DNA from 2 places in the Limosilactobacillus albertensis genome. Region 1 is predicted to be linked to the other one. Evidence: riboswitches for the same ligand, from Rfam matches in the RefSeq annotation. Region 1 holds a riboswitch; the other holds the start of a gene.

Region 1 (8,563 bases):
CCGAGAACAAAGATGATGATAGTAGGTCCATTCACAAAAAAGAAGTTGCGCAACCGCGGTCACCAAGTAATAATCCTCGACAATATGTTTTGACCGCAGACCTTATTAATTCGGATGCTATTGATCCATTAATCGGGATGGATAATATTAGCTTACAAAGTCTGCACCAAGGCAAATAATACTTGATTGAACACTGATTTGTTGTCATAATAGTTATGATTATTGTCGAACTTTAAAGGAGTACAAAAATGACCCAGATTAAAAATGCCGATAATGTGCGTCTATTTTCATTAAATTCAAATCCTAAGCTTGCTGAGCAAATTTCCCAACGAGTAGGAATTCCATTGAGTAAAGCGTCAATTAGTCACTTTGCTGATGGGGAGATTAAAATTACTATCGACGAGAGTATTCGTGGTTGTGAAGTTTATGTAATTCAGTCAGTTTCTGATCCAGTTAACACTAACCTAATGGAATTATTAATTATGGTTGATGCTTTACGACGGGCCAGTGCTGCTAAGATCAATGTTGTGATGCCATATTATGGTTATGCACGCCAAGATCGGAAAGCGCGGAGCCGTGAACCAATCACAGCTAAGCTAATTGCTAACCTTCTTGAAATGGACCAAATTAGTCGATTGGTAACAATTGATTTACATGCTCCTCAGGTTCAAGGTTTCTTTGATATTCCAGTTGATCACTTACAGGCAACGAGTCTCTTCACCAAGTATATTGAAGAGCAGAACCTAGGGGACGATATTGTCGTAGTTGCCCCCGACCATGCTGGTGTTAACCTTGCACGGAAATATGCAGAACATATTAAGGCATCGATTGCTATTATCGATAACCGTAATGATGAAGTTCGTGAACGAGTTGACCAAGAAGTTCCGCAATATGTAATTGGTGATGTAAAGGGTAAGACAGCAATTATTGTTGACGATATTGTTGATACTGGTGTACGGATGGACCTCTCTGCACAAGCATTAAAGAACTTTGGTGCAGCTAAGGTTTACGGAATTGCTACCCATGCTGTCCTATCTGCAGATGCAGTAAATACTCTCCAAAAATCGCCACTTGAAAAAATGATTGTAACTGATACAATCCAACTACCAAAAGAAAAGGAATTTCCAAAGCTAGTCCAATTGTCAGTAGATGATTTATTAAAAGAGGCAATTGTTCGAATTCACAATAACCAATCAATTGATACGTTGTTTAACCGTAAATAATATATTTATATAAAAAAAGTTAGTGATGGTAATGAATTGACAAATGCTAAATATGCTTTGTTTTCGTTGCTTTCTGTTATATTTTTGCTTAGTGCAGTCAGATCTGCTTGATGTAATGCGGCTTCTTCTGCGGTAAGGGTGTGGGTAAATGTAGCATTACCGATTAATTCAATCCAATAATTATAATTATCACGGTGAAGAATCGTTTTTACCATTCCACCAGGATTGTAAACGTTGATTGGCTCATTAAAAGAGGCCATGTCCGGATGAGTGAGGGCTAACGCTAAGCTAGTAGCTGACATTCCTGTCCCGCAAGCATTTGTAAAACCGACTCCCCGTTCAAACGTTTTAACAAAAAGTTCATTGTGACCGAGAATATATCCAAAATTGACATTTACACCATCACTAAAATAGGGATTATCGCTATTTAGCCGTGTGCCTAATTCTTTAAGCGCTGGCCCGTGCAAAGTTTCTTTGTTAACAAAACTAATTAAATGGGGGTTAGGGACAGCAAGCGCAGAGAAATATAGGCCAGGATAAAGTTCTGGGACAAGGGTATTTAGTAGCCGCTTCCGACCTAAGTTATTAAAAGGAAGGGCGGTATGATCAAATTTAACCGGTGAAATTTCGACCGCAAAGGCAGGAACACCAGGTGCTAAGTCTTCATGTTTACGGACGCGAAGGCTAGCATTCATCGTGTCGACTTTAAAGTCGGTTAAATTATCACGTTCAGCAACGTAACGGGCAACAGTTCGCAAGCCATTGCCGCACATTGAGGCTTCACTCCCATCCGCGTTTATTACACGCATTTGTGCTACAGAGCCTGGACGGGTTGGCTGATTAACAACTAAAACACCGTCAGCACCACCAAGAATACCGTTTGAGGGATCGGTTATTTTTTGCGTGAAGTTAATAAGTTCTTCATCTGAAAGTGGATTTTGTAATTGTGTTTGATCAAGAATGAAAAAGGTATTTTGTGATCCATGTACTTTTAATAATTGCACCATAAGCTTCCTCCTAGTTTACAAAAAAACGGTGATAAATTGCGCGGACTGCTTCATCAGCATCGTTATCGTCTGTCCCAATCATAATTGCAATCTGTGAAGACCCCTGATTGATCATTGTAACAGAGATCCGTTTTTCAGCAAGTGAAACTAAAATATCTGAGATAACCCCGGTTCGATCGCGCATTCCTTCACCGACAACCATGGTGATGGCATAATTGTCAATCCATTCTAAGCGGTCGGGGTTAATTTCTTCTTGAATTTCGTTACAAATTGTATCAATCAATTGATCGTTGATGGCATTTCGGTCCAGAATAATCGTAATGTCGTCTATTCCAGAAGGCATATGTTCATATGAAATGTTATGCTTTGCCAGAATTTGCAGAATACGGAGGGTAAAACCGGCCTGCTTATTGAGTAGGTATTTGTGAAGGTATAAAGCAGCAAAATGTTTACCGCTTACAACACCTGTCACGATATCACTTGGTTGAAAATCCTTGTCAGGGACGATCATTGTTCCTGGCTTATCAGGATCGTTGGTATTTCGTACATTGATTGGAATATTTCCCTGAATAGCAGGAATTAATGCCTCATCGTGAAAAACGGAAAATCCGGCATAAGATAATTCACGCATTTCACGATAGGTCATTTTCGTGATTGGTTGTGGATTATCAACTATTTGGGGGTTGGCAGCATAAATAGCATCAACATCGGTAAAGTTTTCGTAAGTTGACGCGTGTAAACCACATGCTAAAATAGCGCCGGTGATATCTGAACCGCCACGAGAAAAAGTGGCAATGTGTCCGGCAAGGGTGATGCCGTAAAAACCTGGGAAGACCAGTAGTTCACTGTCATTAAATGCAAACTGGCTTAAGTTAGCATAGGTTTCTGGGATAACGCTTGCATTATTGGGGGTTCCTGTGACTGTAATTCCAGCTTCACTAGGAGTTACAAACCGTGCTTCATAGCCGAGGTGTTGTAAAATAATTGCCATTAGTTGAGCATTTAAGCGTTCACCGTGAGCTTTAAATGCTGCTAAAAGGTAACTATCATTAGGGTAAATTTGGCGGGGCAGATCTTCCAGCCGGTCTTTTAATGGCGTTAGGTTATCTGCTGGTAAGTCAAAGTAGTCAGCAATATCCCGGTATCGGTTTAGAATTTGCTCAACGATCTTACTTGGGTCCTGGTCGTTTATTACCGCATTGGCATATTTGATTAATAAATCAGTGACCTTAATATCTTCGGAAAAACGTTTCCCTGGTGCAGATGTAACAATTACCCGTCTTTGCGGATCAGAAGTAATAATATTAATCGCATTTTGGAAGGCTTCACCATTTGCAAGGGAACTGCCGCCGAATTTTACAACTTTCATGTTTGAAACTCCTTTGAGATGATTAGGGTTGCTAATTTATCCCTAAAATAATTTAATCGAATTCTAACATATTGATAGCGACATGCAAGTCTTTATATTGCATAAGTTAAGCCAAAAAATATTATTTACATCTAATAGATTAAAAAATATTTTTTTAATTTAATGATAAGTATTGACATTCTCATAAAAGACTTATAAGCTATGTATAAATCGAAGAGGCGCAACCGACACTAGTAAGCTAATTTAGTTTGCCAAACGATAAGGTTAGTTGAACAGGGAAGTTGCCGAAGCACTTAATTTGGCATTATTAAGTAGCTGGGTCGTAGTTGAATAAGCTACGGACTGTCGCAGGACAATAGGAGCCTGCGTTGCGCTATCGACAAATCAGAATGGATAAAGTGAATTCCACTGTTTGTTTGCGCAAACAGTGGAATTTTTTTATGCGACCTCTTTACTACAAATCTTGTGGAGGAATTATAAATGAATGAACAAATTACTGATCAACAAATAAATTCAGCTGGTCATTTAATGATTGGTGGTTGTGATGCAGTTGAGTTAGCTCATCAATATGGTACCCCGTTAGTTGTTTATGACGTTCAACAAATTCGCCGACAAATTCGTGCTTTCAAGCATGTTTTTGAAGAAAATAATGTTGAGTATGCGGTTAGCTATGCAAGTAAAGCTTTTGCAGCAATCGCAATGTATCAAGTAGTCGCAGCAGAGGGCGGTCACACGGATGTTGTTTCTGGTGGTGAATTATACACCGCGATTAAAGCTGGTTTTCCAATGGCTAATGTTAGCTTTCACGGAAATAATAAATCACGTGAAGAATTAGAAATGGCAATTGATCATCATGTTGGAACGATCATGATTGATAACTTCCACGAGATTGAATTACTAACAGATGTGTTAGAAGAACGTGATGCAAAGGTCAACGTGATGCTTCGGATTACTCCGGGTATCTCTGCTCATACAAATAAGTACATTCAAACAGGGCAGGTTGACAGTAAGTTTGGGTTTGATCTTCAATCCGGGCAGGCTGATGAAGCATTAGCAAAAGTTCTTGCAAATCCACGAATGCAGATGAAGGGCCTGCATGCTCATATTGGTTCACAAATTTTTGAGCTTGCCGGATTTAAAGGAGTCGCTAAGAAGCTGGTTGAAGTTGCTGCTCATTGGCAAGAAAAGTTTAATTATCAAGCTTCGGTAATTAACGTTGGCGGTGGTTTTGGCATTCGTTACGTAAAAGACGATACACCGCTTGCTCCTGAAGAATTTGTTGAAGCAATTATCAAGGCAATTAAAGATGAAATCAAGAAAACAAACCTTATGATGCCAGCTATTTGGATTGAACCAGGTCGTTCTATTGCTGGTCCGGCTGGATATAATCTTTATACGGTTGGTTCACGTAAAGCTGTTCCCGGATTAAGACCTTACGTAACAGTAGATGGCGGGATGGGTGATAACATTCGGCCAGCCCTTTACGAGGCACAATATGAAACAGTATTAGCAAGCAATCCTCGTGCAAACCTAGTCGAACATGTTCGATTAGCAGGTAAGTATTGTGAATCAGGTGATATTCTTAGTCAGGATCAGGCTTTACCAGCAACGAAGCCGGGGGATGTTTTAGCAATGCTTGATACCGGGGCCTATGGTTATTCAATGGCTTCAAATTATAATCGTAATCCACGGCCAGCAGTAGTTTTCGCTGAAGATGGTAAAGCACAAGTTGTTATTAAACGTGAAACCTATGATGACTTAATTCATTTAGATGAACCATATCGACAATAAAGAGACATATATAAAGGAAGAAAGAGGTAAATAAAATGGCTGAATTAGATGCACAAGCAATTATTAACTACATTAGTAACGCTCCTAAAAAGACTCCGGCAAAGGTGTATCTCAAGGGGAATTTAAAGGATTTAGAATTTCCTGCAGAAGTTGAAGCATTTGTTGAACAACGTACAGGAGTTATTTTTGGTGACTGGACCATTATTGAACCATTATTAAAACAATATAGTTCGGCAATTGAATCTTACCATGTGGAAAATGATGCCCGAAATTCAGCGGTTCCATTGCTTGACCTTAAGAATATCAATGCGCGGATTGAACCGGGAGCAGTTATTAGGGATAAGGTCCTTATTGGTGATAATGCCGTAATTATGATGGGGGCAACAATTAATATTGGTGCTGAAATTGGTGCTGATTCGATGATTGATATGGGAGCAGTCCTTGGGGGTCGAGCAATTGTCGGCCGTCATTGTCATATCGGTGCTGGAACAGTTTTAGCCGGAGTTGTTGAACCCGCTTCTGCTGAACCAGTTAGAATTGATGACAATGTAATGATTGGTGCAAATGCAGTAGTAATCGAAGGAGTTCATGTTGGTGAAGGGGCCGTAATTGCCGCTGGTGCGATTGTAACTCATGATGTTGCCCCTCATACAATGGTTGCTGGTGTACCAGCTAAATTCATTAAGAATGTTGATGATCAGACTGCTGGCAAGACAGAATTAGAGGACGATTTGCGGAAACTTTAGGAGGAGATTGGGTATGCTAACAGAAGAAGAGTTAATTCATATTCGTCGCCACCTTCACCAAATCCCCGAACTGGCTTTACAGGAATTTGAAACTCATCAATACTTGGCTGATACAATTGCTAACTTTAACCATGAATTTTTAGAAGTTCGGACTCCTGAAGAATTACCAACAGCATTAATGGTCCTTGTTCATGGTCAGAATCCCCAACGCACAATTGGTTATCGTACAGATATTGATGCCTTGCCTGTTAAAGAGCAGACCGGCTTACCATATTCTTCAACCCATCCAGGTGTAATGCACGCGTGTGGGCATGATATTCATATGACAGTTGCTCTTGGCGTATTAAATTACTTTAGTGAGCATCAACCACAAGATAATTTGCTATTTTTCTTCCAACCAGCAGAGGAAAGTGAAAATGGTGGTAAGCGGGCATATGAACTTGGCCTGTTTAGTGGTAAATGGTGTCCTGATGAATTTTATGGTTTACACGATAATCCTGATTTGCCAGCTGGTGCAATTGGTTGTCGGATGGGAACATTGTTTGCGGGAACCACTGAAGTGAACATTGATCTTAATGGTAAGGGCGGTCATGCCGCTTATCCTCAAGATGCTAATGATACGGTTGTTGCTGCTGCTGCATTGATTCTCCAAGTCCAAACAGTAATTTCGCGAAGCATTGATCCAATTCAAAGCGGTGTTATCACACTTGGTAAAATTGACGGTGGAACAATTCGGAATGTAATTGCCGGGCATACGCGAATTGAAGGAACAATTCGGGGATTAACCCAAACAATGATTGAAACAATTGATCAACGGTTAAAAGATTTATGTGAAGGAATTGGCCGCAGCTTTAATATGGATGTTGAGCTTGAGTTAAACCAAGGTGGTTATTGGCCAGTTGAGAATAATCCTGAATTAACAAAACGATTTATCCAATATATGAAAACAACATCAGCAGTTAATTTTATTGAAACTGAACCGGCAATGACCGGCGAAGATTTTGGTTATTTATTAGCTAAATTCCCAGGAACCATGTTTTGGCTTGGTGTTGAAGATAATTCGCAATTGCATTCAGCTACTCTTACGCCGAATGAGGCTGCTATTAAACGCGGTGTTGATGCAATTACCGGTTTTCTCGAATATCGGATGCAGAATTAATGGTTAAGTATAATGGAGGAAATAAAATGACATTATTAGAAAAGGCAGACTTAATGACAGCAATCGTCACTCCTTTTGATAAGGAAGGAGAAATTGACTATGCTAGTTTGGAACGGTTGACAAATTACTTAATTGAGCATGGCAGTAATGGCTTTGTTATTGGCGGAACGACTGGTGAAACCCCTGAATTAAGCCATGATGAAAAGATTGAGCTTTATAAGCACTTTGGAAAGATAATTAATGGCCGCGTTCCGGTGATTGCGGGAACAGGAAGTAATAACACCAAAGAAACGATTTCTTTTACTAATGAAGTTGCTCAAATTGATGGAATTGACTATGCGCTTGTAGTTGTTCCTCCTTATAACAAGCCTAACCAACGAGGAATGGAAGCTCATTTTACGACGGTTGCTGACAATGTTGATCTGCCAATTGTTATTTATAATATTCCTGGACGAACCGGTGTAAAAATGACTCAAGAAACCATTGTTAAATTATCTCACCATTCGAATATTGCCGCTGTAAAGCAATGTGCATCTTTAGAAGAGCTTGAATATATCGTTGAACACCGCGATCCTAACTTTGCCGTCTTTACTGGTGAAGATGCTCAAGCGTTAACTGCGCGCGTTTTAGGAGGAGATGGAGTGATTTCGGTTGCTTCTCATGCTTACATTGACCAAATGCGGCAGATGTACGATGCCCTATACAAGGGTGACTACCAAACTGCTGGAAAACTACAACGGTGGTTAACGCCACGGATGGCCGCCCTATTTATGTTCCCGTCACCATCACCGGTTAAGGCAGTTTTGAATGCTCAGGGCTTTAGTACTGGTAGTTGTCGTTTACCAATCCTACCATTAAATGAAGATGAAAAACGGGAGCTAGAAGATGCGTTATCATTACCTGCTAATTCGTTAACAACAAAGAACTTACCATTAAACTTGGGGGAATAGATAATGAAAAAAGTTTTAATTGCTGGTGCGACCGGTGCAATGGGGCAAAAAGCTGTTGACCTTGTTAATTCACTTGAAGGATTTGAAATTACTGCAGCGCTTGCACCACATTTAACGCGCGAAAACATGGCTGAATATCACCTTGCTTCATCTGTTCATCCTTACCAGCGCTTATCTGAGATTGAAGAAGGGGTTGCTGATATTTGGATTGATTTCACGTTACCGGATGCGGTTTATTCAAATGTTAAATTTGCAATTGAACATGAGATGAAACCAATTGTGGGGACGACAGGATTGACTGATGAGCAGCAAGCAGAA
Region 2 (8,563 bases), on a different contig from region 1:
AATATGGCTGATTCATGGGCAGGATTTATTGCTGGTGGCATTGGCTACGGGGCTTTTTCGTATTTACTGCGAAAATTCAAGATCCAGTATCTCGGAGAATTTTGTTCTTCACTAATAATCGGAATACTAGCAGTGCTTTTCGTTAAATTCCGTCTTGCTAATAATATTAATGATATTATCATTGGTGCAGTAATGCCGCTTGTACCAGGAGTCCCGTTAACTAACGCTGCTCGTGACCTCGTTTCTGGTAATTTAATTAGCGGGCCGACGAGAGGAATTGAAGCAATTCTAACGGCGGTATCAATTGGAAGCGCAATTGTAATTGTCTTGCACTTTAATTAGGAGGATGACAGATGAATTGGGGTAACTTATTATTACAATTTCTCTTATGTTATGTATCAACAGTATGTTTCGGCATTCTCCTAAACATTCCGCGTAAAGCTTACAATACAGCGGGAATTATTGGTGGTGGTGTTTGGGTTGTTTATTGGGTTATGTATTATTATAGTGGTGTCGGACTTGCCTTTAGTAATTTAGTTGCAGCAATTTTGATCTCGGTGTGCAGCCAAATTGCTGCGCGACGAAAAAGAATGCCTATCATCGTTTTTAATGTTCCGGCATTAGTTCCATTTGTGCCAGGAGGACAGGCTTATAAAGTAGTTCGAAACTTTGCAATAGGCAATTATCACCTTGTTACTGTTTATTTCTATCAAGTAGTAGTAATTGTGGGGGCGATTACTCTTGGCTTTGGAATAGGGGAGCTTTTGAATCGAGTTTATATATACTTTCGCAAATATTTAATAAAAAAGTCACGGTGGATTTTTTGACAGTGTGGTATACTCATTTCTGATTGATTAATTTAAGTTAGGAGAATCCTTAATTATGTTTATTGAACGTGATAATCATCGATGGTGGCGTTTCGCCTTAAGCGGTGGTTTCTTTATTGCTTTAATGCTATTAATTATGTTTAATTCATCAGTGGTAACGATGATCGATGCAGTTTTACAATCGCTATTTACTAGTCAGCGCCTTGAAGGGATTGGCTGGTTCCATGCATTAATGACGTTGCTATCTTTTCTTGCTAAACCTGTTCTAGATTTAATATGGGTATTCATCATTGCCGGTATTTTATGGTTGAAAGGGTATCGGATTCCAGCACTGTGGTCGCTTGGAACGATCTTTGGCGGTGACGTGTTAGGAACGGTTGTTAAGCATATTGTTAAGCGTGTTCGCCCAGCCCAACACTTACCAGCAGATGATGGGTATAGTTTTCCGAGCGGACATACTTTAGGATTCTTCTTAGTAGTAGCAATCTTGTTCTTAGTAGTTATTCCGCTTATCCAAAAGGCTTCTGTTCGGGAAATTTTACAAATTTTATTAATTTTTGCTGTTTTCTTCTTAGCAGTATCTCGAGTATACTTATATGCTCACTGGCCTTTCGATACGGTTGGTGCTATGTTGTTAGCATATGCTTGGCTGCAAGTAGCTGAATGGCTTTACGTAGCCTGGGCTCCCCGGTTACAACGTATCCCGCTTTTACGTAGCGTTGAAATTTAATAACAAATAATGAGGGAAATCTAAATTTTTTAGAATTATCCCTCTTTTTTCTTGAAAATTTCCCGGGAAATAGGAGAAAACAGATGAACAAAATTACAGTTGAACCAGTAAGAAGCAGGGATGATTTAGATGGAATTGTTGATCTGCTCGCCGATGAAAAATTGGTTCAAACAGTGGGCTTGATGCTGCCAAAGCAAAGAGAAAATCGTGTTTTAGCCATTAAGGTATTTATTCAGCAAAATCATATTGTGGTGGTAAAACTGAATAAGAAGGTAATCGGAATGATTATGCTAAGCAATTGGTATGGGGATGAAGGGAAACGTCTTCTTCGCCATTATGAATTGGGCTATCTTTTGCAGCGTAACCAGTGGAACAAGGGAATAATGACATTTGCACTTCGCAAAGTTATTTCATCCTTGCCTTCTAAAATCATCATTCATGCAGAGTGTAAAAAGAGCAATTTTCGGTCTCAACGAGTGCTTATAAAATGTGGCTTTACTTATGAACATGATGACTTATGGCAATATATTGTTAAATAATCAGACTTGCATTTTTATTTGAGTAGGGTATAATTTCATTCGATGAAGAGGTTGCATATTTTATTAGTAGCTTGTGTTAGATGAATAAGCATCGTAGCATTGGTGAAAGGGAAATATGCCGAAACACTACCTAACTTATTTTTGGTAGCTGTTGGGACATAGTCATAATAGGCTATGGACTGTCGCAGAAAGTTGCGGGGCGCTTCCTAAATTGATTCAACAATTCTAGGTATTCAAGTTGGGTCTTCTGGTAGGGTTGCCGATCAGAAGGCTCTTTTAATTTATCCTCTTCGAAAATGATGACGTTAGCACACAAATTTGGAGGAAATATTTATGGCAGATGGAGCTAAGTCGACAGGGCAGATGGAAAGGACGCTGGAAACACGTCACTTATCGATGATTGCCCTTGGTGGGACAATTGGTACCGGACTTTTTATCGCTAGTGGATCCGCTATTTCAACAGCGGGACCAGGTGGAGCATTAGTGGCATACGGAATTATGGGGATCATGGTTTATTTCCTAATGACGAGTTTAGGTGAAATGGCAACATATATGCCATTAACCGGATCGTTTTCAGCTTATTCAACAAAATTCGTTGATCCCGCATTAGGTTTTGCTCTTGGTTGGAACTATTGGTTTAACTGGGCAATTACAATTCCTGTTGACGTAACGACTGCGGGAATTGTAATGAACTATTGGCTCCCTAATGTTCCAGGCTGGATTTTTAGTTTGACCGTAATGGTACTGATTTTCTTGATTAATTATTTGTCAGTGCGTTCATATGGTGAAACCGAGTTTTGGCTTGCCCTAATTAAGGTTATTACAGTTGTTGTATTTTTAATTGTGGGAGTTGCAATTATTTTAGGAATTATGGGTGGCCGCCCAGTCGGCTTAAGTAATTTCCATTATAAGCAAGCGCCTTTCGTTGGCGGAGTACCGGCAATTATTAGTGTTTTCTTAGTTGCTGGATTCTCGTTCCAGGGAACAGAATTAGTCGGTATCACTGCTGGAGAAGCAGCTACCCCAGAAAAATCTGTTTCAAAGGCGATCCATTCAACATTCTGGCGGATTTTGCTTTTCTATATTTTTGCGATCTTTGTTATTGCATGTATTTTGCCTTATACTGACAAGAATTTATTAAATCAAGATGTTTCAAACATCACGATGAGTCCATTCACAATTGTCTTCAAGCGTGCGGGATTAGCTTTTGCAGCTAGTGTAATGAATGCCGTTATCTTAACAGCAGTAATTTCAGCTGCTAATTCTGGACTATACGCTTCAACGCGGATGCTTTATTCACAGGCTCGTGAAGGATATGCATGGCGAATTTTTGGTTATGTAAATCGTCGGGGAATTCCAATTTATGCTTTGCTTGGTACAATGGTTGTGTCGTTAGCAGCTTATGCAACGCAATTTATTGGTCCTAAAGCATATAACTACTTAATCGGTGCATCTGGACTATGCGGATTCATTGCCTGGTTAGGAATCGCAATTTCGCACTATCGTTTTAGAAAAGCATTCTTAAAACAAGGACATACACTATCCGAATTGAAGTATCATGCAACTGGCTTCCCGTTTGGTCCAGTATTTGCCCTTGTATTATGTATCGTCGTTATTTGTGGTCAAAATATTGATGCCTTTGTAAAGATGGACTGGCAAAATATTTTAATCACGTATATGGGAATTCCACTATTTCTAATTCTGTTCTTATATTATAAAATTCGGTATAAAACGCACTTAATTCCGCTTGAAAAAGTTGATTTATCACGGCGGACAAAGGGTGAATCTTACGAACCGAAAGAAGATTAATAAGCATTAAAGAGCGAGAAAATTTACTTGATACTCGCTCCTTTTTATTTTAAATGTTAGAATTGTGTTCGTGACTTTTTAAATTGTAAACAGGGGGAAAAATAAATGATTGCTTTAGCCGGTACAATTGGTGCAGGAAAGACTAGTTTGACAAAAATATTGGCAGATCATCTTAATAGTCAGGCATTTTATGAATCTGTTGATGATAATAAAATTTTGCCGCTCTTTTATAAGGATCCTAAAAAGTATGGATTTCTACTACAAATCTACTTTTTAAATAAACGCCTTGATGAAATTAAAAGTTCATATTCTAATGACTTAAATGTCTTAGATCGCTCAATCTTTGAAGATGCATTGTTATTTAAGTTAAATGCGGATATGGGCCGGGCAACTGAGACTGAGTCAAATATTTATTCTTCATTATTAGGCAATATGATGGAGGAATTACCGGAGCAACCACATCAAAAAGCCCCTAACTTATTGATTACGATTAGAGTATCATTTGAGACCATGCTTGAACGGATCAAAAAGCGGGGACGCTCGTTTGAACAAATTGCAAATGATCCGTCATTATATTCATACTATAAAAATTTAAATGAACGCTACATTCAATGGTATGAGAATTATAATGAGAGTCCCAAGATGATGATTGATGGCGATAAATATGATTTTGTCGAGGATCCTGTTGCCGCTAAAAAAGTATTAACAATGATCGATGAAAAATTAATTGAATTAAATCTTAAATAAAGTTTGACAAAAAAAGATTTAGATGATATATTAAATAGGCTGATTTATATAGCAAGCCTATTTATGGAGGATTAGCTCAGTTGGGAGAGCATCTGCCTTACAAGCAGGGGGTCACAGGTTCGAGCCCTGTATCCTCCATTCATTATGCGGATGTGGCGGAATTGGCAGACGCGCAAGATTTAGGATCTTGTATCATTTTGATGTAAGGGTTCAAGTCCCTTCATCCGCATTTAATATTTTGAAAATTCTTGTTGACATTGATGAGGTTTTCGTGTAATATTAATAATCGTTGATAGGGAATAACTTATCAGATACATGCGGAAGTAGTTCAGTGGTAGAACATCACCTTGCCATGGTGGGGGTCGCGGGTTCGAATCCCGTCTTCCGCTTATATGCACCCATAGCGCAATTGGATAGAGTGTCTGACTACGAATCAGAAGGTTGAAGGTTCGACTCCTTCTGGGTGCACTTATTATAATAAGCGTGACAGTCTGGCTGTTGCGCTTATTTTTTCGGAATTTAGCTCAGCTTGGTAGAGCGCTGCGTTCGGGACGCAGAGGTCGCAAGTTCAAATCTTGTAATTCCGATTTATATTAAGAAGGACTGTCATTAAACGGTAAATCGTTGAATGACAGTCCTTTTATTTATGTTATTTAGAAATTTGATACTAATTACTATACCGCTTTTCAAACTTCATATTCCAGAGCCATTGAAGATTAATTGATGGCTTCGACACATGATATTTGATTTCACTTTGAATACGATCTAGCTCGCTAAGAATTAGTTTTTCAGAATAATCAGGCATTCCTTTACCACGTTCGATTTTATAGATCTTACCATCTGATTCAAAATCGATAGTAAATTTATCATCTTCAATGTTCTCGTTATCAAAGTTTGCGTCACTTGCGTTAGGATAATATTCTGCAAGGGTATTTGAGATACTCAGAAGGTCGTTATTCTGAGCGATGTTTTTTCTTTGGATTTGTGGATTAAAACCTTCTCGAACATCTCCAAAATATTCGACTTTGTATCCTGGCACGTATTTTCGAGCGAGGGGGTCATCAGATCGCACGTTTATTACGGCAATAAAAGGGTATTGATATCTTTTATGCGGCATATGGGTTGCGTAATAGTAGGCATTGTAATGAAGATTGAGGGGAATCAAGATAAAATATGTAATAGCAAATAAAAATAAAATAGCTGATGATATTAGAAAAACTTTGAGTTCCTTCATAATTTAGTCTCCCTAAGAGTCTATTTGTTAAATTAAAAGTAGGATGGCTAAAATTATAGCTTATAGTGCTGAGAAGCTTCAACTATTGTTCTTATGTGATTAAGTAAATAAATAAAAACGTCAACTAGCATTAGGAGTGCCAATTGACGTCTTAGATCATTTATTAAAACTATCTTTTATAAACTTTGCAATTTGTTCAACAGGAATTTTTTCCATGTTGTCATAGAGATCAATGTGTTCACAATTTTCAATAACGAGTTTCTGCTTTGGCTGATCAGCAAGGTAGTAAGCTCGCTCGGAATAAGACCGTGAATGCGCCTTGTCCCCATAGACAAATAAAATTGGTCGCGGTGAAATTTCTTTAATGTAATCCATGGCAGAAAATTCGAGCATTGCAAGGTTAGAAGTAGTAGTTGCAGTTCCACGGGCATTTGGATGGAATCCCCGCTTAAGAGCATAGAAACGGAGCCATTCGTTTGTTAGATTATCCTGATTTGGTAAATCATCGATACTATCATATGGCGTTTCAGGGAATGATGGGTGATAATCGGGCTGTCCATTTTCAAAGTCATCCCAGCGCTGGCGAGATAATTGATCTTTAAGCTGGAATAGCTGTTCTGGTGCCAGGTTGGCCATTTCACGAATATCTGTCATGTCATACAGTGAAATAGTAACAACCGACTTAATTCGTGTATCAACAGCTGCCGCGCTGATCGCAAATCCTGCGCCGCCACTAATTCCAATTACGCTAATTTGTTCCCGATTAACATGTGCAGCTTTAGTTCCTAAATAATCAACTGCTGCACTAAAGGATTCGGCGTACAAGTCAGGAGATGCAACGTGCCGAGGTTCACCAGCAGATTCTCCCATATATACTTGGTCAAATGCCAACGTGATAAAACCAAGTTGTGCAAATTTATTTGCGTAAACCGCTGCGGCTTGTTCCTTGGTACTTCCGTATGGGGCTCCGATAATAATTGCTGGTAATAATTAGTCCTCTTTTAAATTTTTAGGGGCATAAATATCGGCCGCAATAGCTATCCCGTAACGATTATTGTAACGGACATGCCGACGTTCTACTTTTTCATTTAGCTTGGTGATATATCCATAAGCCATTGATATCACTCCTTTGAATGGTTAAATAAATTATAACATTCCTCGTGGAGATAGAATAACTGACTTTATTAAAAGTAAATTTTTAGTGATAAATTGTAAGTGATTTACTGTACAAATTTATTTGCATTGGTTTAGAAGCGGTGGTTCCTTATCTGTTAATGATTTAAGAGTAGATATATTGTAGTGGTATCATGACGGGTTCTATAAATGTGCAAAATTTCACTTTAAATTTGTCAAGGAGTTATGGTACTATAAGCATTGTAAAAAGTAATTTGTTTATTAAAGGAGATCTTACCTTATGAAGGCTGCTGTAATTAATGATCCAGTAGATGGATACGTTACTGTTAAAGATGTTCAGCTCCGGGATTTAAAGCCGGGCGAAGCATTAGTTGATATGGAATACTGTGGTTTATGCCACACTGACCTTCACTGTGCTGCTGGTGATTTTGGCAAGAAGCCAGGTCGGATTATTGGACACGAAGGTGTTGGTCGTGTATCCAAGGTTGCCCCTGGCGTTACTTCCTTAAAAGTTGGCGACCGAGTATCAATTGCTTGGTTCTTTAAGGGCTGTGGACACTGTGAATACTGTTTGACTGGTCGTGAGACCCTTTGTCGGAACGTTCTTAACGCTGGTTATACTGCCGATGGTGCAATGGCTGAACAATGTATTGTTCCAGCTGATTACGCTGTTAAGGTTCCAGAAGGCCTTGACCCTGTTGAAGCTACTTCATTAACTTGTGCTGGTGTTACTATGTACAAGGCATTAAAGGTTGCTGACATTAAGCCAGGTCAATGGGTATCCATTGTTGGTGCTGGTGGTTTGGGTAACTTAGGTATCCAATTTGCTCACAATGTCTTTGGCGCTCACGTTATTGCCGTTGATGGTAACCCTGACAAGCTTCAAGCTGCTAAGGAAAATGGTGCTGAAATTTTGATTAACCGTCATGATGGTGATGTTGATCAACAAATTCAAGAAAAGGTTGGCGGTGTTCATGCTGCTGTAGTTACTGCTGTAACGACGGCTGCCTTTGATCAAGCTGTTGACTCTCTTCGTCCAGATGGTAAGTTAGTTGCTGTTGCCCTTCCACAAGGTGACATGAAGCTTAACATTGCTAAGACTGTTCTTGATGGTATCATTGTTGCGGGTTCATTAGTTGGTACTCGTCAAGACTTAGCTGAATGTTTCCAATTCGGTGCTGAAGGTAAGGTTCACCCAATTGTAAAGACTCGTAAGTTAAGTGAAATTAACGACATGATTCAAGAACTTAAGGATAATAAGGTTGTTGGTCGTAACGTTGTTGATTTTGTTCACAATAAATAATTAAAATAGTTCATATTTAATTCTCTAAAAGGCTAGTGAAGCGAGAAGGTTTCACTAGTCTTTATTATTCTCTTAAAATCAGTAAAGATAATCAGAGAATTAGGCGTCGGTTTTAAAAGTGTGGTAAAATAATGGTCAAGATTAGTCAGAGAAGCCGAGGTGATATAATGGAGAATAAAAGTATTTCAGATATTATCGAAGCATATTTAAAAGAAATTCTTGGTGATTCAGCACAGGTCG

The links. A riboswitch is a leader RNA that binds a small molecule or an ion and turns the genes downstream of it on or off. The one in region 1 is predicted to bind lysine.
Region 2: linked by a shared signal. The riboswitch ahead of H5S41_RS07025 (amino acid permease) and the one ahead of lysA (diaminopimelate decarboxylase) in region 1 are both predicted to bind lysine.

Annotation. Positions count from the first base shown of each region.
Region 1 covers NZ_JACIVD010000062.1:31,606-40,168, forward strand. Annotated here, with positions in the region: gene recD2 (SF1B family DNA helicase RecD2) at 1-179, shown strand, start outside; gene H5S41_RS05635 (ribose-phosphate diphosphokinase) at 249-1,223, shown strand; gene dapF (diaminopimelate epimerase) at 1,229-2,230, opposite strand; gene H5S41_RS05645 (aspartate kinase) at 2,241-3,599, opposite strand; lysine riboswitch at 3,805-3,984, shown strand; gene lysA (diaminopimelate decarboxylase) at 4,080-5,390, shown strand; gene dapD (2,3,4,5-tetrahydropyridine-2,6-dicarboxylate N-acetyltransferase) at 5,426-6,136, shown strand; gene H5S41_RS05660 (N-acetyldiaminopimelate deacetylase) at 6,150-7,295, shown strand; gene dapA (4-hydroxy-tetrahydrodipicolinate synthase) at 7,322-8,245, shown strand; gene dapB (4-hydroxy-tetrahydrodipicolinate reductase) at 8,249-8,563, shown strand, end outside.
Region 2 covers NZ_JACIVD010000065.1:82,782-91,344, forward strand. Annotated here, with positions in the region: gene H5S41_RS07005 (threonine/serine exporter family protein) at 1-342, shown strand, start outside; gene H5S41_RS07010 (threonine/serine exporter family protein) at 354-827, shown strand; gene H5S41_RS07015 (phosphatase PAP2 family protein) at 883-1,557, shown strand; gene H5S41_RS07020 (GNAT family N-acetyltransferase) at 1,641-2,096, shown strand; lysine riboswitch at 2,134-2,309, shown strand; gene H5S41_RS07025 (amino acid permease) at 2,430-3,905, shown strand; gene H5S41_RS07030 (deoxynucleoside kinase) at 4,011-4,652, shown strand; tRNA gene H5S41_RS07035 (tRNA-Val) at 4,718-4,790, shown strand; tRNA gene H5S41_RS07040 (tRNA-Leu) at 4,799-4,881, shown strand; tRNA gene H5S41_RS07045 (tRNA-Gly) at 4,970-5,041, shown strand; tRNA gene H5S41_RS07050 (tRNA-Arg) at 5,047-5,120, shown strand; tRNA gene H5S41_RS07055 (tRNA-Pro) at 5,166-5,239, shown strand; gene H5S41_RS07060 (hypothetical protein) at 5,320-5,886, opposite strand; gene H5S41_RS07065 (alpha/beta hydrolase) at 6,043-6,864, opposite strand; gene H5S41_RS11965 (hypothetical protein) at 6,877-7,002, opposite strand; gene adhP (alcohol dehydrogenase AdhP) at 7,301-8,323, shown strand; gene H5S41_RS07075 (CtsR family transcriptional regulator) at 8,491-8,563, shown strand, end outside.